Regions from separate parts of the Allobosea sp. FG18 genome, predicted to be linked through region 1. Evidence: predicted binding sites of a transcription regulator. Region 1 holds the regulator's gene; the other holds the start of a gene.
The links. Region 1 encodes PhoB, which activates phosphate uptake and scavenging genes when phosphate is short. Its sites were predicted from a motif close to TGTCATNNANCTGTCAT; they were not measured.
Positions count from the first base shown of each region.

Region 2: the regulator PhoB is predicted to act here: its motif matches at 11,988-12,004, upstream of ugpB (sn-glycerol-3-phosphate ABC transporter substrate-binding protein UgpB).

Region 1 is NZ_JBMDKB010000002.1:103,160-118,360, reverse strand. Features, by position in the region: gene ACODTJ_RS02740 (2-oxoglutarate dehydrogenase E1 component) at 34-2,991, opposite strand; gene sucD (succinate--CoA ligase subunit alpha) at 3,149-4,033, opposite strand; gene sucC (ADP-forming succinate--CoA ligase subunit beta) at 4,043-5,239, opposite strand; gene mdh (malate dehydrogenase) at 5,318-6,280, opposite strand; gene ACODTJ_RS02720 (TetR/AcrR family transcriptional regulator) at 6,602-7,201, opposite strand; gene zapE (cell division protein ZapE) at 7,204-8,382, opposite strand; gene ACODTJ_RS02710 (amino acid ABC transporter ATP-binding protein) at 8,476-9,228, opposite strand; gene ACODTJ_RS02705 (SpoIIAA family protein) at 9,352-9,738, shown strand; gene phoB (phosphate regulon transcriptional regulator PhoB) at 9,742-10,449, opposite strand; gene phoU (phosphate signaling complex protein PhoU) at 10,598-11,317, opposite strand; gene pstB (phosphate ABC transporter ATP-binding protein PstB) at 11,394-12,200, opposite strand; gene pstA (phosphate ABC transporter permease PstA) at 12,240-13,124, opposite strand; gene pstC (phosphate ABC transporter permease subunit PstC) at 13,136-14,110, opposite strand; gene pstS (phosphate ABC transporter substrate-binding protein PstS) at 14,268-15,201, opposite strand, start outside.
Region 2 is NZ_JBMDKB010000009.1:61,423-76,623, forward strand. Features, by position in the region: gene lepA (translation elongation factor 4) at 1-994, opposite strand, end outside; gene ACODTJ_RS11990 (helix-turn-helix domain-containing protein) at 1,253-1,852, shown strand; gene ACODTJ_RS11995 (GNAT family N-acetyltransferase) at 1,849-2,385, shown strand; gene ACODTJ_RS12000 (DUF3297 family protein) at 2,532-2,780, opposite strand; gene hrcA (heat-inducible transcriptional repressor HrcA) at 2,869-3,954, opposite strand; gene rph (ribonuclease PH) at 4,098-4,814, shown strand; gene rdgB (RdgB/HAM1 family non-canonical purine NTP pyrophosphatase) at 4,949-5,596, shown strand; gene hemW (radical SAM family heme chaperone HemW) at 5,593-6,792, shown strand; gene ACODTJ_RS12025 (sn-glycerol-3-phosphate import ATP-binding protein UgpC) at 6,936-8,015, opposite strand; gene ugpE (sn-glycerol-3-phosphate ABC transporter permease UgpE) at 8,023-8,871, opposite strand; gene ACODTJ_RS12035 (creatininase family protein) at 8,871-9,620, opposite strand; gene ugpA (sn-glycerol-3-phosphate ABC transporter permease UgpA) at 9,620-10,501, opposite strand; gene ugpB (sn-glycerol-3-phosphate ABC transporter substrate-binding protein UgpB) at 10,578-11,903, opposite strand; gene ACODTJ_RS12050 (fumarylacetoacetate hydrolase family protein) at 12,129-13,307, shown strand; gene ACODTJ_RS12055 (hypothetical protein) at 13,658-15,201, shown strand, end outside.

The sequences.
Region 1 (15,201 bases):
CGCTCACGCGGCTTGTCCGGGATGACACCAAGCTTAAGCGGCAAAAGCCTCGTCGAGGAAGGCGTTGAGCTGGGCGAGATGTTTGGACATCAGGCCGGTCGCGGTCGCGGCCGAGGCCGGGCGGCCGACATAGCGCGGACGCTTCGACTTCGAGCCGGCATGGCCGAGCACCCATTCCAGATAGGGCTCGACGAAGGTCCAGGAGCCCATGTTCTTCGGCTCCTCCTGGCACCAGACCACGTCGGCGCCCTTGAAGCGCGCCAGCTCCTGAGCCAGCGTCTTCAGCGGGAACGGATAGAGCTGCTCGACGCGCATCAGGTAGACATCGTCGACGCCGCGCTTCTCGCGCTCCTCCAGCAGGTCGAAATAGACCTTGCCCGAGCAGAGCACGACGCGGCGGATCTTCGAGTCCTTGACCAGCTTGGTGGTCGACTTGCCGCGCTCGGCATCGTCAGCCAGCACGCGGTGGAAGGTCGAGCCCTCGGCGAGGTCGGCGAGGTCGGAGATGCAGCGCTTGTGGCGCAGCAGCGACTTCGGCGTCATCAGGATCAGCGGCTTGCGGAAGTCGCGCTTCAGCTGGCGGCGCAGGATGTGGAAGTAGCTCGCGGGCGTCGAGCAGTTCGCCACCTGCATGTTGTCCTCAGCGCACATCTGCAGGAAGCGCTCGAGGCGGGCGGAGGAGTGCTCCGGACCCTGGCCCTCGTAGCCATGCGGCAGCAGGCAGACGAGGCCCGACATGCGCAGCCACTTGCGCTCGCCCGACGAGATGAACTGGTCGAACACGACCTGCGCGCCGTTGGCGAAGTCGCCGAACTGCGCTTCCCACATCGTCAGAGCGTTCGGCTCCGACAGGGTGTAGCCGTATTCGAAGCCGAGCACGGCCTCTTCCGAGAGCATCGAGTTGATGACCTCGTAGCGGGGCTGGTCCTCGCGGATATGGTTCAGCGAGGTGTGGCGGGCTTCGGTCTCCTGATCGATCAGCACCGAATGGCGCTGCGAGAAGGTGCCGCGTTCGCAATCCTGGCCGGAGAGGCGCACCGGATTGCCGTCGAGCAGCAGCGAGCCGAAGGCCAGCGCCTCGGCGGTCGCCCAGTCGATGCCCTCGCCGCTCTCGACCGCCTTCTTGCGGTTGTCGAGGAAGCGCTGGATCGTCTTGTGGACGTTGAAGCCGGCCGGGACGGCCGTGATCTTCTCGGTGATCTCCCTGAGCACCGCCGCCGGCACACCGGTGGCGCCGCGGCGCGGGTCGTCCTCGTCGGCGCGGATCGCCTTCATGCCGGCCCAGCGGCCATCGAGCCAGTCGGCCTTGTTCGGCTTGAAGGCCTGGCCGGCGTCGAACTCGATTTCCAGCTTGCCCTTCCAGGCGGCACGCATTTCGTCGAGCTCGCCGGCGGTGATCACGCCCTCGGCCTCGAGCTTGGCGCCGTAGAGCTCCAGCGTCGACTTGTGGCCGCGGATCTTGCGGTACATCAGCGGCTGGGTGAAGCCCGGCTCGTCGCCTTCGTTATGGCCGAAGCGGCGATAGCAGAACATGTCGATCACGACCGGCTTGTGGAATTTCTGCCGGAACTCGATCGCGACCTTGGCGGCGAAGACCACCGCTTCCGGATCGTCGCCGTTCACATGGAAGACCGGAGCCTCCACCATCTTCGCCACGTCGGACGGATAGGGCGAGGAGCGCGAATAGCGCGGATAGGTGGTGAAGCCGATCTGGTTGTTGATGATGAAATGCAGCGAGCCGCCGGTGCGGTGGCCCTTGAGGCCGGAGAGGCCGAGGCATTCCGCCACGACACCCTGGCCGGCGAAGGCCGCGTCGCCATGGATCAGCAGCGGCAGCACCTTGGAGCGCTCGACGATGTCGCCGAACTGGTCCTGCTTGGCGCGCACCTTGCCGAGCACGACGGGGTCGACGATCTCGAGATGCGACGGGTTGGCGGTCAGCGAGATATGGACGTTGTTGCCGTCGAACTCGCGATCGCTGGAAGCACCGAGATGGTACTTCACGTCGCCCGAGCCCTCGACGTCATCAGGCGCGAAGGAGCCGCCCTTGAACTCGTGGAACAGCGCGCGGTGCGGCTTGCCCAGAACCTGGGTCAGCACGTTGAGGCGGCCGCGATGGGCCATGCCGAAGACGATGTCGCGCACGCCGAGCGCGCCGCCGCGCTTGATGATCTGCTCCAGCGCCGGGACCAGCGCCTCGCCACCATCGAGGCCGAAGCGCTTGGTGCCGGTGAACTTGAGATCCAGGAACTTCTCGAAGCCCTCGGCCTCGACGAGCTTGTTCAGGATCGCCTTCTTGCCTTCCTTGGTGAAGGCAATCTCCTTGTCCGGCCCCTCGATGCGCTCCTGCAACCAGGCCTTCTGCTCGGGGTCGGAGATGTGCATGAACTCGACGCCGACCGTGCCGCAATAGGTCCGCTGCAGGATCGCGACCATCTCGCGGATCGAGGCGAACTCCATGCCGAGCACGTTGTCGATGAAGATCTTGCGGTCGAGGTCCGCGTCGGTGAAGCCGAAGGCGGCCGGCGACAGTTCCTCATGGTCGGTGCGGCTCTCGATCCCCAGCGGGTCGAGCTTGGCATGGAGATGGCCGCGCATCCGGTAGGCGCGGATCAGCATGATCGCGCGCACGGAATCGCGGGTCGCCTGCTGCACGTCGGCGGCGGAGAGCGCGGTGCCGGCAGCCTTGGCCTTGGCGCCGAGCTTGTCGGAGATCACCTTCTCGACGACGGCCCAGTTGCCGTCCAGCGCCGAGACCAGCTCGCCATTGGCGACGATCGGCCAGTTCGGCTTTTTCCAGGACGCGCCCTTGGCGTTCTGCAGGACGGCTTCCTTGTCGTCCTTCAGCGCGCCGAAGAAGCTCTGCCACTGCTCGTCGACCGACTTGGGATCGGCCTCGTAGCGGGCATAGAGGTCCTCGATATAGGCAGCGTTGCCGCCATAGAGGAAGCCGGTCTGCGCGAGAGCCTCGTTGATGTCCTGGCGAGCCATGATGCTCCTGCCTTCCTTCGCCGCTTAAGCCATGTCCGAACCCCTGCCCGGACATCCTTCATTCTGCCGTCATGCCCAGGCCTGCCCCGGGCAACTCCTCGGGATTTGGCGGCGCGTCATGGCCGGCTCAAGGCCAGTCATGACGCGCCAAAACGCCTCAGCCCTTCAACACTTCGACCAAGGTCTTTCCAAGGCGCGCCGGCGAGGGCGAGACCCGGATACCGGCCGCTTCCATCGCCGCGATCTTGTCCTCGGCGCCGCCCTTGCCGCCCGAGATGATCGCGCCGGCATGGCCCATGCGGCGGCCGGGAGGGGCCGTGCGGCCGGCGATGAAGCCGACCATCGGCTTCTTGCGGCCGCGCTTGGCCTCGTCCTTGATGAACTGCGCCGCGTCCTCTTCGGCCGAGCCGCCGATCTCGCCGATCATGACGATCGACTCGGTCTTGTCGTCGGCCAGGAACATCTCGAGCATGTCGATGAACTCGGTGCCCTTGACCGGGTCGCCGCCGATGCCGACGGCCGTGGTCTGGCCGAGGCCCTCGTTCGTGGTCTGGAACACCGCCTCATAGGTCAGCGTGCCCGAGCGCGAGACGATGCCGACATTGCCCGGCTTGAAGATGTTCGCCGGCATGATGCCGATCTTCGACTGGCCGGCGGTGACGACGCCGGGGCAGTTCGGGCCGATCAGGCGGGTCTTGGAGCCGACCAGCGAACGCTTGACGCGGACCATGTCGAGCACCGGGATGCCCTCGGTGATGCAGATCACCAGCGGGATCTCGGCATCGATCGCCTCGCAGATCGCGTCCGCAGCGCCCGGAGGCGGCACGTAGACGACCGAAGCGTCGGCGCCGGTCTTGGCCTTGGCCTCGTGCACGCTGTCGAAGACGGGCAGGCCGAGATGGAGCGAGCCGCCCTTGCCCGGCGAGGTGCCGCCGACCATCTGCGTGCCATAGGCGATCGCCTGCTCGGAGTGGAAGGTCCCGTTCTTGCCGGTGAAGCCCTGGCAGATGACCTTGGTGTTCTTGTCGATCAGGATGGACATGTCTGCTCCTCAGGCCTTCTTGATCGCGGCGACGATCTTCTGCGCGGCGTCGTCGAGGTCGTCGGCGGGGATGACGTTGAGGCCGGACTCGCGGATGATCTGCTTGCCTTCCTCGACATTCGTGCCTTCGAGACGCACGACCAGCGGAACCTGAAGGCCGACGGCCTTCACCGCGGCGATGACGCCGCGCGCGATGACGTCGCACTTCATGATGCCGCCGAAGATGTTGACGAGGATGCCCTTCACCTTCGGGTCGGCGGTGATGATCTTGAACGCCGCCGTCACCTTCTCTTCGGAGGCACCGCCGCCGACGTCGAGGAAGTTGGCGGGCGATTCCCCATAGAGCTGGATGATGTCGAGCGTCGCCATGGCGAGGCCGGCGCCGTTGACCATGCAGCCGATCGTGCCGTCGAGCGCGATATAGGCGAGGTCGTATTTGGAGGCCTCGATCTCCTTCTCGTCCTCTTCAGTCGTATCGCGGAGCGCAACGACCTCGGGGTGACGATAGAGCGAGTTCGAGTCGAACGAGACCTTGGCGTCCAGGCACTTGAGCTGGCCCTGGGTGGTCACGATCAGCGGGTTGATCTCCAGCATGTCCATGTCCTTGGCCACGAACGCGTTGTAGATCTGGCCGAGCACGGTGCCGGCCTGCTTGGCGAGGTCGCCCTTCAATCCGAGGATGCGCGCCATGGCGCGGCCGTGATGCGGCATGATGCCGGTGGCCGGATCGACCGAGAAGGTCTCGATCTTCTCGGGCGTGTCATGGGCGACGGCCTCGATGTCCATGCCACCCTCGGTCGAAACGACAAAGGCGATGCGCGAGGTCTCGCGGTCGACCAGAGCCGAGAGGTAGAACTCCTTCTCGATGTCCGAGCCGTCCTCGATATAGAGGCGGTTGACCTGCTTGCCGGCCTCGCCGGTCTGGATCGTGACCAGCGTGTTGCCGAGCATTTCCTTGGCGTGGGCCTCGACCTCGGCCACCGACTTGGCGAGGCGAACGCCGCCCTTGGCATCGGCCGGCAGTTCCTTGAACTTGCCCTTGCCGCGCCCGCCGGCGTGGATCTGCGACTTCACGACGTAAAGCGGCCCCGGCAGCTTCTTGGCGGCCTCGACCGCCTCCGCCACCGTCAGCGCCGGGAAACCGGCCGAAACGGGCGCGCCGAATTCCTTGAGGATGGCTTTGCCCTGGTATTCGTGGATGTTCATGTGCTCGGTTTCCCTGACAGCGACCGAAAATTGACGAAAGGGCGGCCGCGCGTATCCGCGCCGCCGCCCTTGCTTAAATCACGCGAGTGACGAGTCGATGTTCTTGCAGGCGTCGATCAGGCCCTGCACCGAAGCCACCGACTTCGCCAGCATCTCCTTCTCGGCGCCGTTGAGGCGGATCTTGACGACGCGCTCGACGCCCTTGGCACCGATCACGACGGGAACGCCGACGAACATGTCCTTGACGCCATACTGGCCCTTCAGCGCAGCCGCCGCCGGCAGGACGCGCTTCTGGTCCTTGAGATAGCTCTCGGCCATCGCGATCGCGGAGGCAGCCGGGGCATAGAAGGCCGAGCCGGTCTTGAGCAGGTTGACGATCTCGCCGCCGCCCTTGCGGGTGCGCTCGACGATGGCGTCCAGCTTCTCCTGCGTGGTCCACTTCATCTTGACGAGGTCCGGCAGCGGGATGCCGGCGACGCCCGAGTAGCGAACCAGCGGCACCATGTCGTCGCCATGGCCGCCGAGCACGAAGGCCGAGACGTCCTTGACCGAAACGTTGAACTCCTCGGCGAGGAAGTGGCGGAAGCGGGCGCTATCGAGCACGCCGGCCATGCCGCAGATCATGTTGGGCTTCAGGCCCGAGAACTTCTGGAGCGCCCAGACCATCGCGTCGAGCGGGTTGGTGATGCAGATCACGAAGGCCTTCGGGGCGTACTGCTTGATGCCTTCGCCGACCGACTTCATTACCTTGAGGTTGATGCCGATCAGGTCGTCGCGGCTCATGCCGGGCTTACGCGGCACGCCGGCGGTGACGATGATCACGTCGGCGCCCTTGATGTCCTCGTAGGAGTTCGTGCCCTTGTAGCCGGCGTCGAAGCCGTCGACCGGGGCGGACTCGGCGATGTCCAGGCCCTTGCCCTGCGGAATGCCCTCGGCGATGTCGAACAGGACGATGTCGCCCAGTTCCTTGAGGCCGGCGAGGTGAGCGAGCGTGCCGCCGATCTGGCCGGAGCCGATGAGGGCGATCTTCTTACGGGCCATTGCCTAGTCCTTTGTTTCTGGCGCGACCATCGATCCGGCCTTTGCCGGCTTCGACATTCAAAATGCCTTGGCGCTGCGACAGGTCAGCTCCCCGGAGGGAGCCGGCCAAACCGTGCGTTCCTTTGGCCCAAACCGGCCTTTTGCCGCAACCCTCGCCGCAAAAGCGGCTTTTCTCGGGCACCGGACGCCTCGCGCGACATCGCGCGAGGCCGGCTTATATTTTTCAATAACTTAGAAGAGGCAGATAATCACACTCGGTTCCACGAGGAACGAAATCCGGCAATTACAATTTACAGAAACTGTAATTCGTCACCAGATTATTCACACGATCCCGCTGCCGAGCACCCGCAGGATCACGCGGATCAGGGTCGAGAGCCGCGTATCGACCGAGGCCTGCGGCACGTCCGCCTCCAGCGCGAGCGAGGCCGGATGGATGAAGCGGTTGGTGGCGTCGATGACGAAGGCGATCGCCCGGTCGCGGTCGCGCGGCTCGAACACGCCGGTCGCCATGCCCTCGTCGACCACCCGTTCGAACAGGGCGCGCACGCGCGTGCGGTTGCGCCGGCTGATTGCGTGCCGCTTGGCCACCGCCAGCGACAAGGCCGCGAAGAGATGCGGCTCCTCGGTCAGCAGGTCGCGATTGGCCTTGGCCAGCGCCAGGATCAGGCGCTCGAGCTTGTCGTCGGCCGGGTCGGGTCCGTCGGCGACATCGGCGAGCCGGCGCTCGGTCGCCTTCAGCCAGACATCGACGACGGCGTCGATCAGCGCGCCCTTGGAGGGAAAGTAGCGATAGACATTGGCATGGGTCATGCCCGCCTCTTCCGCCACCGCGACGACGGTGAAGCGCTTCAGCCCGAACTTGCGCAGATGCTCGCCGGCGACCGTGAGGATGCGGGTCTCGCTCGGTTCGCGCTGCGGCATCGTCAGGTCTCCACCAGCCCCGTCGTATCCCCGCTCGCCGTGGAATCCGGCCGGCCATGCGGCATCGCCAGATACTCCTCGGAGCGCATCTCGATCAGGCGGGAGACGGTGCGGTCGAACTCGAAGGCCTCGCGCCCCTTGTTCGCGCGATAGAGCTCATGCGGTTCGGCCGCCGCCGAGGCGACGAGCTTCACATGATGCTCATAGAGCGTGTCGATCAGGATGATGAAGCGCTTGGCCTCGTTGCGTCGGTCGAAATCGAGGATCGGGATATCGTCGAGCACCAGCATATGGAAGCGCTGTGCCAGCGCGATGTAGTCGGAAGCGCCATAGGCCTGCGCGCAGAGATCGGCGAAACCCGCCCGCGCCACGCCGCCGGCCGCCTGCGGCAGGACGAGATCGTGGCCCTGCACGGTGAGGACCGTACGCTGGCCCTGCGCCTTGCCCGACAGCGCCTTGAAGGCGGTATCGAGCGCAGCCTTCGCCTTCTCGTCGGCCGGGGCATGATAGACCGGCGCACCGCCCAGCTTCTCCAGCCGGAAATCGGTGCGCGCATCGAGCTTGAGCACCTCGACCTTGGTCTGCAGCAACGCGATGAAGGGCAGGAACAGCGCCCGGTTGAGCCCGCCCTCATAGAGCCGCGACGGCTCGACATTCGAAGTCGCGACCACCACCACGCCCGCCGCGAACAGCGCCGTGAACAGCCGCCCGAGAATCATCGCATCGGCGATATCGGTGACGGTGAACTCGTCGAAGCAGAGCAGATAGGCCTCTTCCGCCAGCGCGGCCGCAACCGGCGCGATCGGATCGGCGTCCTTGACCTCGCCGCTCTTGATCTTTTGGCGGAAGGCATTGATGCGGCCATGGACGTCGGCGAGGAATTCGTGGAAATGCACGCGGCGCTTGCGCTTCACCGGCGCTGCCTCGAAGAACATGTCCATCAGCATGGTCTTGCCGCGGCCGACCGAGCCCCAGACATAGAGCCCCTTCGGCACCGCCGCCGTGTCTGGCTTCTTGCCGAAGAGCCAGCCGAGCGCGCTGCCCTTGCGGGCCAGGCGCCGGGCGGCAAGCGTTTCGGTCAGCGCCTGGAGCTTCTTGACCACCGCGACCTGCGCGGGATCGCGCTCGATGGCGCCCGCCTCGACCAGGGCGGCATAACGGTCGGTGATCGAGGCTGACATGACGGCGGGCGCTGGCGATCCAGAAAAGACCTCACCGGGTTACGGCAGCCCTGCCCTCATCGCAAGCCCGCCGAGCACTCGCGGCGAAAGGCCTTACGCCGTCGGAGTTGCGACGAAGTCGCGTGTGCGCGCCTGCTTCGCTGCGACGAGGATGATCCGGGGCGCTCCCTGCTCGACGATCTCGCCGCCCTTCATGAAGGCGATGTCGTCGGCGACCTCGCGCAGGAAGCTAGGCTCATGCGTCGCCACGATCATGGTCAGGCCCGAGCCTGCAAGCCCGCGGATCACATCGAGAACCTCGCCCGCGGCGTCCGGATCGAGCCCGGCCATCGGTTCGTCCAGCAGCATCAGCCGCGGCCTCGCCGCCATCGCCCGCGCGATGGCGAGGCGTTGCCGCTGCCCGCCCGGGAGTTCACTCGGATAGGAATCGCGCCGATCTGCCAGCCCGACCCTCTCCAGCGCCGCCATCGCCTCCATGACGATCTCCCTGCGCGGCCGCCTCAGCAGGGCGAGCGGCCCCTCGATGACATGCTGCAGGGCGGTCATATGGTCGAGCAATTCCGGGCGCTGCGACACCATGCCGATGGTTGGGTGACGGCGCGCGCTCTCCGGTTCGACCGGCTCTCCGTCGATCTCGATCGAACCCTGATCGATCGCCTCGCTTTGACCGATGCAGCGCAGTAGCGTCGATTTGCCCGCACCCGGCGGCCCGATGATGCACTGGACCTGCCCTGGTTCGACCGCGAGCGAGACGTCGTTCAGTGCGATCTGCGGGCCAAAGCGCTTACTCACACGCGTGATCGTGACGGCAGCGCCTTCCGCCTTCGTGATCTGCGCCGCGCTCAACGTCGCGCCCTCCCGCGCTGCTCTTCAAGAATGGCTTTGGAGGCCATAGCGCCCGATCTTCGGCAAGGCCAGCCCGGCGAAACCTCCCGCTCGCCCGCGCGTTGTCGCGAAGGAGGACGCGCCATGCACACCATTCTGCCTGCCCCGGACCATGTCGCCGCCTATCGCCTGTCGCGGACGCTGACGGCTGAGGATATCGACGCGATCGTAGCCGATATCGAGGCACGGCTGACCCGCCACGAGAAGCTCGGCATCCTCGCCGACATGACCGATTTCACCGACATGACACTCGCCGCGGCCTGGAAGGACGCGCGCTACAGCATCGGCAAGCTCTGGGAGCTCAGGCGCTTTCCGAAGGAGGCCGTAATCACCGACAGGGGCTGGCTCGCCGGCTTCGTCGATCTGCTCGACCCGGCGATCCCCTTCGTCAAGGTCCGCGCCTTCAAGCCCGAGGACTATGACAAGGCGCTGAGCTGGGTCGGCGATATCGAGGGCGGGCCGGACGCCTGAGGCTTACGCGGCTCCGCTGCGCGCGAAGGTCTCGTCGAAGGCGTAGCCCGCGCCGCGCACGGTGCGCAGCGGGTCCTTGGCATCACCCGGCGTGATCGCCTTGCGCAAACGCCCGACATGGACGTCCACCGTGCGCTCGTCGATATAGACGTCGCGGCCCCAGACTGCGTCGAGGAGCTGCGCGCGCGAATAGACCCGGCCCGGCGCCTGCATCAGGAATTCCAGCAGGCGGAACTCGGTCGGCCCGAGATGCAGTTCGCTCCCCGCCCGCCGGACACGCCGCGTCGTGCGGTCGAGTTCGAGGTCGCCGGCCGCGAGCAGGCCGGCGACGTGACCGGGCTTCGCCCTGCGCAGCAGCGCCTGGATGCGCGCGATCAGCTCCGGCAGCGAGAAGGGCTTGACGACATAGTCGTCGGCGCCGGTCGCAAGGCCACGAACCCGCTCGGTCTCCTCGCCGCGCGCCGTCAACATGATGATCGGCACGCGCTCGGTATCGCGCCGCGAGCGCAGGCGCCGGCAGAGTTCGATGCCGGACAGGCCCGGCAGCATCCAGTCAAGCAGGACGAGATCGGGCGTGTGATCGCGCAGGTGCAGTTCCGCATCGTCCCCGCGCGCGACGCTGTCCACCTCGAAGCCCTCGGCCTCGAGGTTGTAGCGCAGCAGCAGGGTGAGCGGCTCCTCGTCCTCGACGATCAGGATGCGTGCGGCCATGCTTCTTTTCCGTCCGTCATTCGAGCCTGCCGTCATGCTCGCCCCTGTGGCGAGCATCCACGTCTTGAACGGCACCTGCCAGGACGAAGACGTGGATGGTCGGGACAAGCCCGACCATGACGGAAAGGCTACGGCACTTCGTGTTCGTTCAGTTTCCCGTCACCGCTTCGACCTCGATATTGGTCGTATCGAGCTTGGGACGGTTCACATCGAGGGAATCGCCGGTGACGAGGTAATGGATGGTCTCGGCGATATTGGTGGTGTGGTCGCCGATGCGCTCGATGTTCTTCGCGCAGAACAGCAGATGCGTGCAGAAGGTGATGTTGCGCGGATCTTCCATCATGTAGGTCAGGAGTTCGCGGAACAGCGAGGTGTAGAGCGCGTCGATCTCGTCGTCGCGCTTCCAGACCTCGAGCGCCTTCTGCTCGTTGGTCGCGGCATAGGCGTCGAGCACGTCCTTGAGCTGGGCCTGCACGAGACGGCTGATATGCTCGAGGCCGACGACCGCGCGATGCGGCGGCTGGAACTGCCCGGCGATGGCGACGGCGCGCTTGGCGATGTTCTTGGCGAGATCGCCGACGCGCTCGATGTCGGAAGCGAGGCGGATCGCCGAGATCAGCTCGCGCAGATCCTGCGCCAGCGGCTGGCGCCGGGCGATGGTGAGCACGGCCTTCTCCTCGACCTCGCGCTGGAGATTGTCGAGGCGCTGGTCGGCCGAGATGATCTTCTGGGCGAGCGCGGTGTCGCGGCGAACGAGCGCGACCGTGGAATCGCCCAGCATGCGCTCGGCCATGCCGCCCATTTCGGCAAGGCTGCGGCGGATGCCTTCGAGATCGGTGTCGTAGGAGCGGACGATATGGTCGGTCATGGCGTTGTCCTCCGGCACATCGGGCCGAAAAGTGGAAACCGGTTTTCGGGCAAGCCGATGCGAAACTAAATGTCGCTTAGCCGAAACGGCCGGTGACGTAGTCCTGGGTCTGCTTCTTGGCGGGGTTCATGAAGATCGTGTTGGTCGGCGCGAACTCGATGACCTCGCCGAGATACATGAACGCCGTGTACTGCGAGATGCGCGCCGCCTGCTGCATGTTGTGCGTGACGATCGCGATGGTGAAGTCGCTCTTGAGCTGCTCCAGCAGGTCCTCGATCTTGCCGGTCGAGATCGGGTCGAGCGCCGAGGTCGGCTCGTCGAACAGGATCACCTCCGGCTTCTGCGCGATGGTGCGGGCGATGCACAGGCGCTGCTGCTGGCCGCCGGAGAGGCCCATGCCCGAGCTCTTCAGCTTGTCCTTGACCTCGTCCCAGAGCGCGGCACGGCGCAGGGCACCCTCGACGCGGTCGTCGAGCTCCGATTTCGGCGGCTTCTCGTAGAGGCGGATGCCGAAGGCGACGTTGTCGTAGATCGACATCGGGAACGGCGTCGGCTTCTGGAAAACCATGCCGACGCGCGAGCGCAGCTCGTTCACATCGACGTCCTTGCCGATGATGTTGCGGCCATCGAGCATGATCTCGCCTTCGGCGCGCTGCTCCGGATAAAGCGAGTAGATGCGGTTGAAGATGCGCAGCAGGGTCGACTTGCCGCAGCCCGACGGGCCGATCAGCGCCGTGACGTGGCGGTCGCGGAAGTCGAGATTGATGTTCTTCAGCGCCTTGTGCTCGCCGTAGTAGAAATCGAGGTTCTTCACCGCGATCCGGACGGGCGCCTCGGCATCGAGCGACTGGGGGGAGAGTTCAAGGGTCGAAAGCATCGACATGGGTCCTCAAGGTCGGTCGCGACCGGGTTGGTTTCAGGCTCACTTGCTGCCGGCGACGATGCGCCGGGCAATGATCGAGAGCACGAGGATCGAGACGGTGATGATGAGCGAGCCGGCCCAGGCGAGCTGCTGCCAGTTCTCGTAAGGGGCGGAGGCGAACTGGTAGATCGTCACCGGCAGGTTCGAGACGCCGCCGACCAGCGTCGGCGAGAACCAGAAATTGTTGTTGAGCGCGGTGAAGAGCAGCGGCGCGGTCTCGCCGGCGATGCGGGCGAGCGCCAAGAGGATGCCGGTGACCATGCCGGCCTTGGCCGCGCGCCAGGTCACCGAGGTGATGACGACGGAGGGCGGCGCGCCGAGCGCGGCGCCGGCTTCACGCAGCGGACCGGGCACGAGGTTCAGCATGTCCTCGGTGGTGCGCACGATGACCGGGATCGCGATGATGCCGAGCGCGACGCCGCCGGCCCAACCGGAATAACCGCGGAACGGCTCGACCAGGATGACGTAGACGAACAGGCCGATCAGGATCGACGGTGCCGAGAGCAGGATGTCGTTGATGAAGCGGATCAGGTTGGCGAGCTTCGAGCCGCGGCCGTATTCCGCAAGCCAGGTCCCGGCCAGCACGCCGATCGGCGTGGCGATCGCGATGCCGAGGAAGGTCAGCACGAAGGAGCCGACGATGGCGTTGGCGATGCCGCCGCCTTCCGTGCCGGGGCCGGGCGTCACCGCCGTGAAGGTCGCGATCGAAAGGCCGCCGACGCCCTTCACCACGAGCATGCCGAGGATCCAGAACAGCACGAAGATGGCGATGAAGGTGAAGCCGGTGGCGATGACCTTCATCAGCCGGTCGGCGGTGCGGCGCGACTGGCGCACGCGCCCCCAGGGCTGATAAGGCAGTTCGCGAGGCGTGGTCGTCATGGTCATGGGGTTGAGCCTCAGTAGCGCTTGACGCGGGCGACCAGCAGTCGCGCGATGACGAGGACGACGAAGGTGACGAAGAACAGGATGCAGCCGAGCGCGATCAGCGCGTTGAGCTGCAGGCCCAGCGCCTCGTTGAATTCGTTGGCGATGCGCGAGGCGATCGTCGAGCCGGGATCGAGGATCGAGGCCGAGAGCCGGTTGGCGTTGCCGACCACGAAGGTCACCGCCATGGTCTCGCCGAGCGCGCGGCCGAGGCCGAGCATCACCGCGCCGATGATCGAGACGCCGGCCTGCGGCACCAGCACATGGCGCACGACCTCCCAGGTCGTCGCACCGATGCCATAGGCGCTCTCGCGCAGCACGGAGGGGATCTGCTCCAGCATGTCGCGCGTGATCGAGGCGATGAAGGGGATGATCATGAAGGCCAGGATGATACCAGCCGTGAAGATGCCCAGCCCCGAGGGCGAGCGCGCATAAAGCACGGTGCCGACGATCGGCATGCCCTCGACGATGTTCGAGAGCGGGATCTGCACATAGGCCGCGAAGAGCGGCACGAAGACGAACAGGCCCCACATGCCGTAGATGATCGAGGGCACGGCGGCGAGCAGCTCGATCGCGGTCCCGACCGGCTTCTTGAACCAGGCCGGGGCGAGCTGCGTCAGGTAGACCGCGATGCCAAGCGAGAGCGGCACGCCGATCACCAGCGCGATCAGCGCCGTCGAGAGCGTGCCGACGATCGCCGGCCAGGCACCGTATTGCTCGTTCTGCGTATCCCAGACGCTGGAGGTGATGAAGCCGAGGCCGAATTCGCGGAAGGCCGGCCAGCCGCCGATCACCATCGAGGCCATGATGGCCGCGAGCAGCACCAGCACCAGCAGCGCGGCCGCGAAGCTGGCATTGCGGAAAACGAGGTCGAAGGTCGCCTTCGGCGCCTTCCGCACGATCGGCGTCGCGCCGGGAATGCTCGTCATGTCGGTTGCTGCGGTCATCCGCGAAGGCTCCGGTGGCGTTGCCGGGATCGTCGGATTACCCGCCCGACCCCAGCCCTCATCCTGAAGAGCGCCCGAAAAGGGCTCCTCAGGATGAGGGCTTGAAGAGTGCAGCGAGGCGGATCGAAACCCGCCTCGCCCGTGTCGCTGGCAGCGATCAGAAGATCGGCTTGCCGGAATTGTCGGTCACGCCCTTCCAGGCATTGCGGACCTGGTCCTTCACATTCGCCGGCAGGGCGACGTAGTCGAGGTCGCTGGCCAGCTTGTCGCCGGACTTGTAGGCCCACTCGAAGAACTTCAGCGCGGCCTGCACCTCTTCCGGCTTCTCCGGCTTGGCATGGACCAGGATGAAGGTCGCCGAGGTGATCGGCCAGGCTTCCGCGCCCTTCTGGTTGTTGAGCGAGATGCCGAAGCCCGGCTGCTCGCTCCAGTTGGCGTTGGCGGCGGCGGCCTGGAAGGCCTTCTCTTCCGGCGCCGGGAAGTTGCCGTCGGCATTCTTCACCAGGGCATGGGAGAGCTTGTTCTGCTTGGCATAGGCATATTCGACATAGCCGATCGAGTTGGCGACCTGCTTGACCGAGGCGGAGACGCCCTCATTGCCCTTGCCGCCGATGCCGACCGGCCACTGCACGGCGGTGTTGGTGCCGAGCTTCGACTTCCAGTCGGCCGAGACCTTCGACAGGTAGTCGGTGAACACGAAGGTCGTGCCCGAGCCGTCCGAACGGTAGACCGGGTTGATGTTCGCGTCCGGCAGGGTGACGCCGGCATTGAGCGCGACGATCTTCGGATCGTTCCACTTCTTGATGTCGCCCATGTAGATCTGGGCGATGATCTCGCCCGAGAGCTTGAGCTTGCCCGGCTCGACGCCGGCGATGTTCACGGCCGGCACGACGCCGCCCATCACGGTCGGGAACTGGATCAGGCCGTCCTTGGTCAGGTCTTCGCCCTTGAGCGGGGCGTCGGTGGCGCCGAAGGCGACGGTCTTGGCCTTGATCTGGCGGATGCCGCCACCCGAGCCGATCGACTGGTAGTTCAGTCCGGTGCCCGTCTCCTTCTTGTAGGCCTCGGCCCACTTCGCATAGATCGGAAAG
Region 2 (15,201 bases), on a different contig from region 1:
CGTAGGAGAACGAGGCATCGTTCAGCCGCAGCCGGCTCATCGCGGCGCGCAGCACCTCGAAATCGGCGGCGTCGACCGGGAAGATGCCGCAGAACACCACCGGCTGCACCGGCTTGAAGCCCGGCAGCGGTTCCGCGATCGGCTTCTTCTCATCGGTGATGGTGTCGCCGACGGCGGTATCCGCGACCTCCTTGATCGAGGCGGTGAAGAAACCGACCTCGCCGGGGCCGAGCTGCTTGACCTCGGTCATCTTCGGCTTGAACACGCCGACGCGATCGACGCCATAGGAGGCGTTGGCCCGCATCATCCGGATCGTCATACCCTTCTTCAGCACGCCGTCGATGACGCGCACCAGCACGACGACGCCGAGATAGGCGTCGTACCATGAGTCGACCAGCAGGCACTTGAGCGGCGCATCGGGATCGCCCTTCGGCGCCGGCAGCTTCTGGACGATCGCCTCGAGCACGCCCTCGATATTGAGGCCTGTCTTGGCCGAGATCGGCACCGCCTCGGAGGCATCGAGGCCGATCACATCCTCGATCTGCTGCTTGATGCGCTCCGGCTCGGCGGCCGGCAGATCGATCTTGTTGAGGACCGTGACGATCTCGTGGTTGGCGTCGAGCGCCTGATAGACGTTGGCGAGCGTCTGCGCCTCGACGCCCTGCGAGGCGTCGACGACCAGCAGCGAACCCTCGCAAGCCGCGAGCGAGCGCGAGACCTCATAGGCGAAGTCGACATGGCCGGGGGTGTCCATCAGGTTCAGGACATAGTCCTTGCCATCCTGGGCCTTGTAGTCCAGCCGCACCGTCTGCGCCTTGATGGTGATGCCGCGCTCCTTCTCGATATCCATCGAGTCGAGGATCTGCTCGCTCATGTCGCGGGCCGCGACAGTGCCGGTCTGCTGGATCAGGCGATCAGCCAGCGTCGACTTGCCGTGGTCGATATGGGCAACGATCGAGAAGTTGCGGATATTGTCGATGGAACGGGTGCTCATGCGCGCGCCATAGCAGTGATGCCGCGTCGCGCCAAGCGGTTGCGCGTTTCGAAGCTCGCCTGGTGACCATAAACTCTGCGGTCATCCCGGGCGAAGCGCAGCGAAGACCCGGGATCCATGCCTGAGCGTATCCAACGAAGGTTCCGGCATGGATCCCGGATCGGCGCCGCTTCACGGCTTGTCCGGGATGACGGCGGAGAGTTTCGAAATCTCCAAATGCAACTTGCAAATTCCAATATCTGAGAATTATTCTCAGCCATGGAGTTCGACCACGATACCGAGATCGACCGCATGCTCGGGCAGCGCCTCAAGGCTGCCCGCCAGCGCCATGGCCTGACGCTCGACGTGCTTGCCGAGCGCAGCGGTGTCAGCCGAGCGATGATCTCCCGCGTCGAGCGCGGCGAATCGAGCCCGACCGCGGCGCTGCTGGTCCGGCTCGGCTCCGGGCTCGGCCTCTCGCTCTCCGCCCTTCTGGAAGAGAATGCAGGAAGCGGGCCGCTGGCGCGCCACGACGCCCAGCCGGTCTGGCGCGATCCGGCGAGCGGATACCTGCGCCGCAACATTTCGCCGCGTGGAACGGGGTCGGGCTTCGAGATCGTCGAGGTGGAGCTTCCGGCCGGAGCCGAGGTGAGGCTCGACAATGCGACCGGTGCGGCCGCGCTCGACCAGCAGATCTGGGTGCTGCGCGGCCGGCTCGACCTCACCGTCGAAGGCCTCCGCCACGAGCTCGTCGAGGGCGACTGCCTGCAGATGCATCTGCGCGGCCCGATCATCTACCGCAATCCGGGCGATGCGCCCGTCCGTTACGCCGTCATCCTCGCCGCCAGAAGCGGCGCCTTTCCGGGACATATCGCATGAACGCGACCAGCCTCGCCGTCTCCATCGACACGCTCGATGCCAAGGCTGCCGAGGCGGCCATCCCGGCGCTGGCGGAAATCCTGCGCGACAGCGTCGCCAACGGCGCCTCGGTCGGCTTCATGAACTGGAATATGGCCGCCGATTACGAGCGCTTCTGGCGCGATGTCGCGGCAGGCGTCGCGAGCGGGCAGATCATCCTGCTGGCTGCGCGAAACGGCGACGGCCTCGTCGGCACCGCCCAGCTCCACCTGATCGGCAAGCCGAACCAGCCGCACCGCGCCGAGATCGCCAAGGTGCTGGTGCATTCGCGTGCGCGCCGGCAAGGCATCGGCGAGGCGCTGATGCAACGCGCCGAGGCGATCGCGCGGGAGAAGGGCCGCGACCTGCTGGTGCTCGACACGGACGAACACGGCGCGGCGCGGCGGCTTTATAACCGGCTGGGCTGGACCGAGGCCGGCACCATCCCGCGTTATGCGCTGATGCCTGATGGAGCCGATTGCGGCTCGACGTTCTTCTACAAGAGCCTGGCTTGAGCCACCGTTGTCATTCCGGGGCACGCCGCAGGCGTGAACCCGGAACCCACGACTGGGTGAGGCATTTGACATCCCACGACTAGCGGCTCGCCCAGTCGTGGTTTCCGGGCTCTTCGCTACGCGAAGCCCCGGAATGACAAGAAGGCTCAGCCCTCGGCGTTGCCGCGGACATAAGGCTCGACCGGGCCTTTGAGCGTGATCGTCATCGGACGGCCGAAGCGGTCCTTGGCGGTGCCGGCGGCGACCTTCACCCAGCCTTCGGAGACGCAATATTCCTCGACATTGGTCTTCTCGACGCCCTTGAAGCGGATGCCGATGTCACGGGCCAGCACCTCTTCATTGTAGAAGGGGCTCTCGGGATTGACGGAAAGACGGTCGGGAAGCTGCTCGGACATGGCTCGCACCTGAATTGCGGAAAGGGATGATTTGCCCGCTCGATAGCCGCTTCCGCCCGCAAAGCCAACTCAGGGCCTCGAGGCTGGCCTAGCGGCTGCCGTCGAGCAGGCGGCCGACGACCTTGGCGGTGTAGTCGACCATCGGGACGATGCGAGCATAGTTCAGGCGCGTCGGGCCGATAATGCTGACGACGCCGACGATGCGCTGCTCGGCGTCGCGGAAGGGCGCGGCGACCATCGATGACCCCGACATCGAGAACAGCTTGTTCTCCGAGCCGATGAAGATGCGCACACCGTCGCCATCCTCGGCCCGGGTCAAGAGGTCGATGACGTCGGTCTGCGTCTCCAGATCGCCGAAGAGCATGCGGATGCGCTCGAGGTCCTCCTGCGCCCGGAGATCGTCGAGCAGGTTGGCCTGGCCGCGCACGATGAGATGGCGGTCGCTGCCGGGGCCGGCCTGGGTCGCGATGCCGCTTTCGACGAGGCGGGCCGTCAGCACGTCGAGCTCGCGCTCCATCAGTTCGCGCTGCCCGCCGATCTCGCCGCGCAGTTCGGCCAGCGTCTTGCCGAGGATACGGGCGTTGAGGAAATTCGCGGCCTCGCTCAGGGCCGAGGCCGGGAGGCCGGGCGGCAAAGCCAGCAGACGGTTCTCCACCGTGCCGTCCTCCGAGACCAGCACGACGAGCGCGCGAGCAGGGTCGAGCCGGACGAACTCGATATGCTTCAGCCGGACATCGGCCTTGGTGGTGACGACGACGCCGGCGCCGCGCGACAGGCCAGAGAGCAGGGCCGAGGCTTCCGTGAGGGTCTGGTCGAGATTGCGGTTGCTGGCAGCGACCCTGATCTGCGCTTCGATGCGCGAGCGCTCCTCGGTCGTGAGGTTGCCGACCTCCATCATCGCATCGACGAAGAAGCGCAGGCCTCTCTCAGTTGGCAGGCGTCCGGCGGAGGTATGCGGCGCGTAGATCAGCCCGGCCATTTCGAGGTCGGTCATGACATTGCGCACCGTCGCGGGCGACAGCGCCCTCGGCAGCAGGCGCGCGATATTGCGCGAGCCGACGGGCTCCCCCGTCGTCAGATAGCCGTCGACGATCTGGCGAAAAATCTCGCGCGAGCGCTGGTCGGTCTCGACCAGGCTGCTCATCGTCTCGAGGCGGGGCGTATGGGCGCTCATGAACCTTTTCAGACGAACCGTCGTTCTCGTCCTATTGTCGTCATGCAAGGCGCGGGGATCAAGGGGCAGAACCGCTCCGCGCCTTGCCGCGCGCGGCGCAAACGCCTACAAGCCGCCACTTCCCCGCAAGACAGGAATATTTCATGCGACCCTCCAAACGCGCCGCCGACGAGATGCGCAAGGTCACGCTCGAACGCGGCGTGGTGCGCTATGCCGAGGGTTCCTGCATGGTGACGTTCGGCGAGACCAAGGTGCTCTGCGCCGCGACCGTCGAGGAAAAGGGGCCGCCGTGGCTGCGCGGCACCGGCAAGGGCTGGGTCACCGCCGAATACTCGATGCTGCCGCGCGCCACGCATGAGCGCACGCGCCGCGAGGTCACCTCCGGCAAGCCCTCCGGCCGCACGCAGGAAATCCAGCGCCTGATCGGCCGTTCGCTTCGTGCCGTGGTCGACCTGACCGCGATCGGCGAGCGCCAGATCGTCGTGGATTGCGACGTGCTCCAGGCCGATGGCGGCACCCGCACGGCCTCGATCACCGGTGCCTGGGTCGCGCTGCACGACGCGCTGAAATGGATGGAAGGGCGCGGCCTGCTCAAGGGCACCAACCCGCTCAAGGACCATGTCGCCGCGATCTCCTGCGGCATCGTCGCCGGCAACCCGGTGATCGATCTCGACTATGTCGAGGATTCCGGCGCGCAGACAGACGCGAACTTCGTCATCACCGGCTCCGGCGGCATCGTCGAGGTGCAGGGCACCGCCGAAGGCGCGCCCTTCTCCGAGGAGGAGCTTTTGTCGCTGCTGAAGCTCGCCAAGGGCGGCGTCTCCCAGCTCGTCACACTGCAGAAGGCGGCGGTGGCGTAGTCATCGTCATAGAACACGGCGTCATCCCGGACGCAGCGAAGCGGAGATCCGGGATCCATTGTAGAGTGCGACGCTCTTCGATGGATCCCGGGTCAAGCCCGGGATGACGGCGTGGTTCCAGAGGATAAGAAGAGATGTCGGAGCACCGCCTCCTCACCGGCAAGCTCGTGATCGCGACCCATAACCAGGGCAAGTTGCGCGAGATGCGCGACCTGCTGGCGCCCTACGGCATCGAGCTCGTCTCGGCCGGGGAACTCGGCCTGCCCGAGCCGGTCGAGGACGGCACCATGTTCTCGGAGAACGCGGCGATCAAGGCTGTCGCCGCGGCAAGCGCCAGCGGGCTGCCGGCGCTCTCCGACGACTCAGGCATCTGCATCGACGCGCTCGACGGCGCTCCGGGCCTGTTCTCTGCCAACTGGGCGGGACCGGGCAAGGATTTCGCCCCGGCGATCGGGCGGGTGCAGATGGAACTCGCCAAGCGCGGCGCGATCACGCCGGAGAAACGCAAGGCGCATTTCGTCTCGGCCCTGGTGATCGCCTGGCCGGACGGCCATCAGGAGCTGTTCGAAGGCCGCGTCTTCGGCACGGTGACCGAGCAGGCGCGGGGCCTCGGCGGCTTCGGCTATGACCCGATCTTCCTGCCGGACGGGTATGAGAAGACCTTCGGCGAGATGTCGGCTGAAGAGAAGCACGGCATTCCGGCCGATGGCTCGCCCGGTCTGTCGCATCGCGCGCGCGCCTTCCATGTGCTCGCCGCGACCTGCCTGAGGAAGCCCTCTTGAGCGCCCCGGCCGCCCTCACGGAGCGGCCAACGCTCCTGCATCCGACCGCGGATGCGGGCTTCGCCGTCTATGTGCACTGGCCGTTCTGCCTGGCCAAATGCCCCTATTGCGACTTCAACAGCCATGTGCGGCTGCAGCCGCCGGACCAGCAGCGCTATATCGCCGCCTTCCGCCGCGAGATCGCGCACCGGGCCGCGCTGGTGCCGGGCCGCACGGTGTCCTCGATCTTCTTCGGTGGCGGCACGCCCTCGCTGATGGAGGGCCGCACGGTCGGCGCGATCCTCGACGCCATCGGCGAGCATTGGGCTGTCGACCCCAATTGCGAGGTCTCGCTGGAGGCCAATCCGACCAGCGTCGAGGCCGGGCGCTTCCGCGATTTCCGGGCGGCCGGCGTCAACCGCGTCTCGCTCGGGGTGCAGGCGCTGAACGATGCCGATCTCAAGGCGCTCGGCCGGATGCATTCGGCCGAGGAGGCGCTCGCCGCCGTCGCGATCGCGCGCCAGTATTTCGAGCGCTACTCCTTCGACCTGATCTATGCCCGCTCGCCCTTGCAGACGCCCGCCCTGTGGCGCGCCGAGCTGGAGCTGGCGATCAGCCATGCGGCCGAACATCTCTCGCTCTACCAGCTGACGATCGAGCCCGGCACCGCCTTCGAACGGCTGTTCCGTTCCGGCAAGCTCGCCATTCCCGACCATGATGCGGGCGCTGCGCTCTACGAGACGACGCAGGAGATCACGGCCAGGCACGGGATGCCGGTCTACGAGATCTCGAACCATGCCCGGCCGGGGGCAGAGTGCCGGCACAACCTCGTCTATTGGCACTATGGCGAGTACGCCGGAATCGGCCCCGGCGCCCATGGCAGGCTGGTGACGGCGCAGGGCCGCATGGCACATTCGACCGAGAAGCGACCGGAGATCTGGCTGGAGCGGGTAGAGGCCGAGGGCCATGCGCTGGTCGAGGACGAGCGACTATCCGAGGAAGCGCAGGGCGACGAATACCTGCTGATGGGGCTTCGCCTCGTCGAGGGTATCAATCCCCAGGTGTTCAAGGCACTGGCCGGACGCGCACTCAATGCGAAACGCATCGCCAGCCTGATCGAGCAGAAGCTGCTGATGGAGCGTGATGGCGGCCGGCTCGCCGCGACACCGGACGGGGCACTGCTGCTCGATGCGCTGGTGGCCGATCTGGCGGCTTGAGGCGATTTTCGTCGAGCGTGGAAACACCGCCGTCATGCTCGCCCTTGTGGCGAGCATCCACGTCTTGAACACCGCATGACACAAATGAAGACGTGGATGGTCGGGACGAGCCCGACCATGACGAAGAGCGCGAAATGCGCCGCTCAGCCCTTCCCCAGCCTTGCTCCCGTCTTCGGATCGAAGACATGGACCTTGTCGGGATCGACGGTGATCCAGAGCCGGCCTTCCTGCGCCGCGACCTCCCCGGTCGCCGCCTGCATCACGAAGGGGTGGCCCGAGAGCTTGCCGTGGAAGAGCTGGGTCGCGCCCAGTTCCTCGATGAACTCGACATCGAAGGGCAGCGAGCCCGCCTGCCCTTCCGAGGCGATCTCGACATCCTCGGGACGTAAGCCCACCTCGACCGGAGACTGTGCCGTCAGGTCCTCGCGCAGGTCGCGGACTTCGATGATGGTGTCGCCGAGCGCGACGATGCCGGAGCCGTCGACGAGGCCGGGCAGGATGTTCATCGGCGGCGAGCCGATGAAGGTCGCCACGAACTTGCTCGCCGGCTTGCGATAGACCTCGGCCGGCAGGCCGATCTGCTCGACCTGGCCTGCATTCATCACGACAAGCTTGTCGGAGAGCGTCATCGCCTCGACCTGATCGTGGGTGACGTAGATCGAGGTGACGCCCAGCGCGCGCTGCAGCTTCTTGATCTCGACGCGCATCTGCACGCGGAGTTTCGCGTCGAGATTGGAGAGCGGCTCGTCGAAGAGGAAGACCTGCGGCTTGCGCACGATGGCGCGGCCCATGGCGACGCGCTGGCGCTGGCCGCCGGAAAGCTGGCGCGGCCGGCGCTCCAGGAAGGGCTCGATCGCGAGGATGCGCGCGGCTTCCTTGACGCGCTTGTCGATCTCGTCCTTGGGCGTGCCGCGGTTGCGCAGGCCATAGGCCATGTTGTCGTAGATGTTCATATGCGGGTAGAGCGCATAGTTCTGGAACACCATGGCGATGTCGCGGTCGGCCGGCTCGACCTGGTTGACGACGCGCTCGCCGATCGCGACCTCGCCGGACGAGATCGTCTCCAGCCCGGCGACCATGCGCAGAAGCGTGGACTTGCCGCAGCCGGAGGGGCCGACGAGCACGCAGAAGCCGCCGTCGGGGATGTCGAAGGAGACGCCTTTCACGGCCTCGACGCCGCCGGCATAGACCTTCTTGACGTTGCTGAGAGTGACCTGGGCCATTCGCGGATTACTTCTCGGTTTCGACCAGGCCCTTCACGAAGAGCCTCTGCATGGCGATGACGACGAAGACGGGCGGCAGCATCGCCAGCATGGCCGTGGCCATGGCGAGCTGCCATTCCGTCAGGGCGTCGGCGGTGACGATCATCTTCTTAATGGCGATGACGATGGTCTGCATCGAGTCCTTCGTCGTCACCAGAAGCGGCCAGAGATACTGGTTCCAGCCATAGATGAACTGGATGACGAAGAGCGCGGCGATCGTCGTCATCGAGAGCGGGAGCAGCGTGTCCTTGAAGAACCTGAAGGGGCCGGCACCGTCGATCTTCGAGGCTTCGAGCAATTCGTCGGGGATCGTCATGAAGAACTGCCGGAACAGCAGCGTGCCCGTCGCCGAGGCGATCAGCGGGATGGCGAGGCCCTGATAGGTGTCGAGCATGTTCAGGTCGGAGACGATCTTGAAGGTCGGGAAGATGCGAACCTCGACCGGGAGCATCAGCGTGATGAAGATGATCCAGAACGCCGCCATGCGGAACGGGAAGCGGTAATAGACCACTGCATAGGCCGAGAGCACGGAGATGAAGATCTTTCCGAGCGCGATCGTGATCGCCATGATGAAGGAGTTCACCATCATCCCGATCACCGGCTCGCGCGTCGTGCTCGACGTGCCGACAAACAGGATGCGCTTGTAGTTCTCCAGGAAATACGGGCCGGGATAGAGCGGCATCTGGCCGTTGATCACGGTCGCGGCGTCCCAGGTCGAGGCGACGAAGGTCAGCCAGACCGGGAAGGCGACGATCAGCACGCCGATCGTCAGGATGACATAGGCGATCGCGTCGCCCAGGCGGCGGTCTTCGACCATCAGGCGGCCCTTCCCATTTCGCGCAGCAATCCGGCCAGCGCGTCCGCACAGGCATCGAGGCAGGCCTGGCCCTTCTCGGGCGTGGCACGGCGCGCATCGCCGATCACACCGGTCTCGGTCATCTCCCGGAAGGAGCGGTGGCGCGAGACGGTCGGCCGCCCCGGCAGGCCGTCGCGGGCGCCGAAGGCCTCGGCCAGGCGCGGCTCGCGCACCGAGCCCGGCGCCAGCACCATCATCATCGAGGTCTCGACCTCGCAGGCATGCTGGACGCCCTTCTGGTCTTCAAGCAAGGGCGGGAACGCGTCCTGCGCCAGCATGAAATAGGTGGTCGCCTCGACATGCAGCCGGGTCTCGCGCGCGAAATCAGGCAGGAAGGCGGTGAGCGCGGCGATGTTGCCGCCATGGCCATTGACGATCAGCACGCGGTGGAAGCCGTGGCGCTCGATGCTCCTGAGGAAGGCGAGCAGCACGGCGCGATAGGTCGGGATATCGAAGGTGAAGGTACCGCCGAAGGCCATGTGATGCTCGGCCATGCCGCACCACAAGGTCGGCGCGACGACGACGTCGACATCGCCGGCGCGCTCGGCCGCCGCCTTGCAGACGCCGCTGCACAGGATCGTGTCGACGCCGACAGGCAGATGCGGGCCATGCTGCTCGATCGAAGCCACCGGCAGGACGACGATCGTGTCCGTCGCCGCCTTGGCGCGCAGTTCCTCCGCGGTGAGGTCCATCCAGAGCACGGAGGACATCAGTAGCTGACCTTGCGCTCGATGAAGCGGAACTGCACGGCCGTCAGCCCGATCACCATGATCAGCAGCAGCACCGACTGGGCCGCCGAGCCGCCGAGATTGGAGCCGCCCTTGCCGTCCGAGAAGACCTTGTAGACCAGCGTCTCGGTCGCGCCCGAAGGGCCGCCGCCGGTCACCGTGTCGATGATGCCGAAGGTGTCGAAGAAGACGTAGACGATGTTGACGACGAGCAGGAAGAAGGTCGTCGGCGAGAGCAGCGGGAAGACGATGGTCCAGAATCGGCGCATCGGCCGGGCGCCGTCGATCACCGCCGCCTCGATCACGCTTTTCGGAATCGATTGCAGGCCGGCGAGGAAGAACAGGAAATTATAGCTGATCTGCTTCCAGGTCGCGGCCAGGATGACCAGCAGCATGGCGTGGTTGCCGTTGAGCCGCGGATTCCACGGGACGCCAAGCGATTGCAGGCCGCGGGCGAGCATGCCGAGCGAGGGATCGAACATGAAGATCCAGAGCACGCCGGCGATCGCGGGCGCCACCGCATAGGGCCAGATCAGCAGCGTCTTGTAGACCTCGGCGCCCCGGATCTGGCGGTCCGCCATCACGGCGAAAAGCAGCGCGATCGAGAGCGAAAACACGCAGACGAAGGTCGAGAAGACCGCCGTGTTGATGAAGGCCTTGAGGTAGCCGGGATCGGCGAAGAGCATCTGGTAGTTCTCGAACCAGACGAATTCCGTCGATGTGCCGAAGGCATCCTCGAGCAGGAAGCTCTGCCAGACCGCCTGGGTCGCCGGCCAGTAGAAGAACACGACGGTGATGGCGAGCTGCGGCAGAAGCAGCAGGAAGGGGATCGTCAGCCCCTTGAAGTATGCATTCTTCTGCATCGGCTTCCCTGGAACGAGACGGCCATCCCGGACGGAGAGTGTCCGGGATGGCCTTGGGTTTGCAAGAGCTAAGCGTTTAGCGGGCCGCGGTGCGCTCGAACTGGCGCAGCATCTGGTTGCCGCGCTCGGCCGCCGCATCCAGTGCCGCCTGCGGCGACTTCTGGCCGTTCAGCGCCGCCTCCAGCTCCTCCGACCAGATGTCGCGGATCTGGACGAGGCTGCCGTAGCGCAGGCCCTTCGAGTTGTCGGTCGGAGCCTTGTTGGTCAGCTCGAGGATCGGGGTCTCGAGATAGGGCTTGTCCTTGTAGAAGCCGGACGCCTTGACCTTCTCGTAGGCCGCCTTGGTGATCGGCAGGTAGCCCGACTCGGTATGCAGCTTCACCTGGCGATCGACATTCGAGAGGAAGGTGAAGAACTTCGCGACGCCCTTGTACTCGTCGGCCTTCTTGCCACCCATCACCCAGAGCGAAGCGCCGCCGATGATCGAGTTCTGCGGAGCGCCCTGCACGTCGGGATAATACGGCATCGCGGCATTGCCCCAGTCGAACTTGGCGTTCGCCCTGACATTGCCGAAGAAGCCCGAGGAGGTCAGGAAGATCGGGCATTCGCCCGAGGTGAAGCGGCCTTCGCCATTGTTGGTGCGACCGGAATAGTCATAGGTCTTGTCCTTCTGCAGCTCGACCAGATTGGTCCAGTGCTTGAGGAAAGCCGGGCTCTTGTTGAAGTTCAGCACGGCGTCGAAGCCGGCCATGCCGTTGACCTTGGTCGAGAGCGCCACGTTATGCCAGGCGCCGAACTGCTCGATATTGGCCCAGGTCGCCCAGGCGTTCGAGACGCCGCACTTGTCGTAGCCGGCGGCCTTCAGCTTCTTGGCGGCCGCGAAGGTGTCGGGCCAGGTCTTCGGCGGCTTCTCGGGGTCGAGGCCCGCCTTCTTGAAGGCGTCCTTGTTGTACCACATCACCATCGACGAGGAGTTGAACGGCATCGAGAGCATGTCGCCCTTGGCCGTCGAGTAATAGCCGGTGATGGCGGGCAGATAGGCGGTCGGGTCGAACTTCTCGCCGGCTTCCTTCATGACCTCGTGGACCGGCTTGATCGCGCCCTTGGCCGACATCATCGTGCCGGTGCCGACCTCGAAGACCTGCAGGATGTGCGGGGCCTGGCCGGCGCGGAAGGCGGCGATGCCGGCGTTCAGCGTGTCGGGATAGGAACCCTTGTAGACGGGTACGACCTTGTAGTCCTTCTGCGAGGCGTTGAAGTCCTCGGAAAGCTTGACGACGACGTCGTTGTTGGCGCCGGTCAGCGCGTGCCACCACTGGATCTCGGTCTGCGCCAGGGCAGGCGCGGCACCGGCCAGCGCGAAGGCAGCGACCGACATCAGGATGCGCGATTTGATGCTCATGGAATGTCTCCCTTCCGCGGGCGGGCGCCGCCGCGGTTCTTGTCGTTGGTGCGCAAGCTAGCATGAAGCGCAGGCGACATTTCAATGACAAATCGATGACGACCGGCGCAATCCGCTTTAGGTCTGGGTCCGGCCCGGCATGAATCGCGCCGGCCTCTCGCTTGCACATTCCGGCGTAACCGGCTGATCTGCGCTCCCGACCCGAATCCGCCCGTGGATGCCGCCATGCCCAGCCTCGACCTCGCCGTGACCACGACCCTGCCCGCGGATGCCGATGCCGCCGCGCTCGCCGGCCGCGTCTGGCGCCCCGATCTCGGCGGCCCGGCCGTGGTGACGCTCCGCGGCGGACAGATCGTCGACGTGACCCGGAGCTTCCCCACCAGCCGGGATCTCTGCGAGAGCGCCGACCCGGCCGCAGCCCTGCGCGCAGCCGAGGGCGAGGCGATCGGTTCGTTAGCCGACATTCTCGCCAACACGCCTGTGGATGGCCGCGATCCGAAGCGCCCCTGGCTGCTCTCCCCGCTCGACCTGCAAGCGGTGAAGGCGGCCGGCGTCACCTTCGCCGTCTCGATGCTGGAGCGCGTGATCGAGGAGAAGGCACGCGGCAACCCGGCCGCGGCTGCAACGATCCGCACCGAGATCGGCAAGCTCATCGGCGACGACCTGTCGAAGCTGAAGCCCGGCTCGCCCGAGGCGATGCATCTCAAGGAGGTGCTGATCAAGCAGGGCGCCTGGAGCCAATATCTCGAAGTCGGGATCGGGCCGGATGCCGAGATCTTCACCAAGGCCCCGCCGATGTCGACGGTCGGCACCGGCGCGGATGCCGGGCTGCATCCGGCCTCGAGCTGGAACAACCCCGAGCCGGAGATCGTGCTGATCGTCGCCTCGACGGGTGCCATCGTCGGCGCCACGCTCGGCAACGACGTCAACCTGCGCGATGTCGAGGGTCGCTCGGCGCTCCTGCTCGGCAAGGCCAAGGACAACAATGCCGCTGCCGCGGTCGGCCCCTTCATCCGCCTGTTCGATGCCGGCTTCACGCTCGACCATGTCCGCCAGACCACGGTGACACTGACGGTCGAGGGCGAAGACGGCTTCCGGCTGGAAGGCTCCTCCTCGATCGCAAAAATCAGCCGCGACCCGGCCGATCTCGCCGCGCAGATGATCGGCCCGCATCATCAGTATCCGGACGGGGCGGCGCTCTATCTCGGCACCATGTTCGCGCCGATCAAGGATCGCGACGCGCCCGGCGGCGGCTTCACCCATAAATACGGGGACATCGTCACCATCGCCGCGCCCGAGCTCGGCAGCCTCGTCAACCGGATGAAGCGCACCGACGCCTGCGCGCCCTGGACCTATGGCGCCTCGCATCTGATGCGTTACCTCGCCGGGCGCGGGTTGCTCTGAGCGGCAGGATCGCAATTTTCACGGCCGCCGTGTCATCCCGGATGCAGCGAAGCGGAGATCCGGGATCCATCGTAGAGCGCGGCGCCCTTCGATGGATCCCTGGGCAAGCCCGGGATGACGGCGTGGTTTCGCGCAGACACGAACGGCGCCTGTGGCAGATGCGTGCGTCCAAACATCCCAATCTTCTACGAAAAGAACGAGAACCTGCCTTTCCGTCAGGCGGATGGTAAGAATTTTCTGCCACTGAGCGGGCTGGACCAGGAGGGTTCGGCGTGGCGATGAGTGAGATCGGGAGACAGAGCTCCCAGGTCGACAGCAAACCTGTCGACGGCAAAGGGATGAGGGTGCGCGTGGCCGGCTCGCCTCTCGCCTGGATCATGGCTTTCGCGCTGGCGGCCATCGCCGGCCTGATCTTGCCCCTGCGCCTGCCGCTCGGGCCGAATGCCTGGGACACGGTCGTCTATCTCGACGCGATCCAACGCATCGAACTCGGCCAGGTCCCGACCATCGATTTCTTCGCGCCGATCGGCCCCCTCGGCTTCTACCTAGCCGCGGCGCTCGACATTCTCTTCCCCAACGCGCAGCCGATGCTGCTGATCAACTGGGCACTGCTGCCGGTCATGCTGCCGGTGCTGGCCCTGATCGCCCGCGAGGTCTCCCGGCGCTCCCGGCCGCAGGCGCTCGCGCTCGTCCTGCCCTTCCTGCTGTTCGCGGCGCTGCCGATCAACCTGCACGGGCTCTATCCCTCGCCCGGTTTCGACGGCTACGGCTTCTACAACCGCCATGTCGCCCTGCTGCTCTACCTGCTGATCGCCACGCTGATCTTCGTGCAGCGGCGCGGCTTGCAGGTCGGGCTCGTGGCCGCGCTGATGCTGGCGCTGTTCCTGACCAAGATCACCGGCGCGGTCTCCGGCACGCTGCTCGTCGGCTATGCCACGCTCAGCGGGCGGATGCGCTTCCGCGATGCGGTCATCGCCGCCGGCTTCGTCATCCTCGCGCTGGGCGTGCTGGAGCTCGCGACCGGGCTGAGCTCCGCCTATGTCATCGATATCCTGACCCTGCTCGGCCTCAACACCGATACGCTGCTGCCGCGCTTCCTGACCGTGGCCTCGGTCAAGTTCAACGTGATCGGGCCGTCGCTGCTGCTGCTCGCCGTGCTGGCCTATGCCTCCTGGCGCGATGGTTTGCCGGCGACACTCGCCGGCTGGCGGGCGCTGGCCGATGCACCGATCGGCTGGTTCGCGGCCGGCCTGTTCGCGCTCGCCCTGTTCGAGACGCAAAACACCGGCTCGCTCGAATTCATCGGGCTGTGGCCGATCCTGCTGCCGCTGCTGCTCGACTGGTGGGAGCGGCGCGAGGACCGCATGCGGCCGGTTGTTCTCGTCCTGACGCTCGCGGTCACGCTGCCGAGTGCCGTGATCTGCCTGGAGCGGGGCATGCGTGCGGTGATGGGCGCGGCGACCTATGTCGCACTCGACGTGCCCGATCTCGGCCCCCTCGGCCGCATCAGCGTGAAGCGCGACATCGCCGCGCGCGCCGCGGCGATGCTCGACCACTATGCGACGCAGCCGGAAGGCTATCGCGACCTGATCCAGCGCGACATCCTGCCCTCCTATATCCTCTATTCGGAGATCGACTATCAGGCGACCTGGATGCTCGAGATCCAGCAGGCGATCACCGCGATCAAGGCCTGGGAAGCCGCCAACAAGCGCGAGCTCAACGGCTTCTTCACCTTCGACTTCGTCGATCCGCTGAACCGCCTGCTGGAGCGCTCACCGCCGCGCGTCGTGCCCGTCGGCGTCGACCCAGGCCGCAGCACGCCGGACCTCCAGCCGGGGACCATCGAGGCCCTCCGGCAGACGGACGCGATGCTGATGCCGAAATGCCCGGTGAC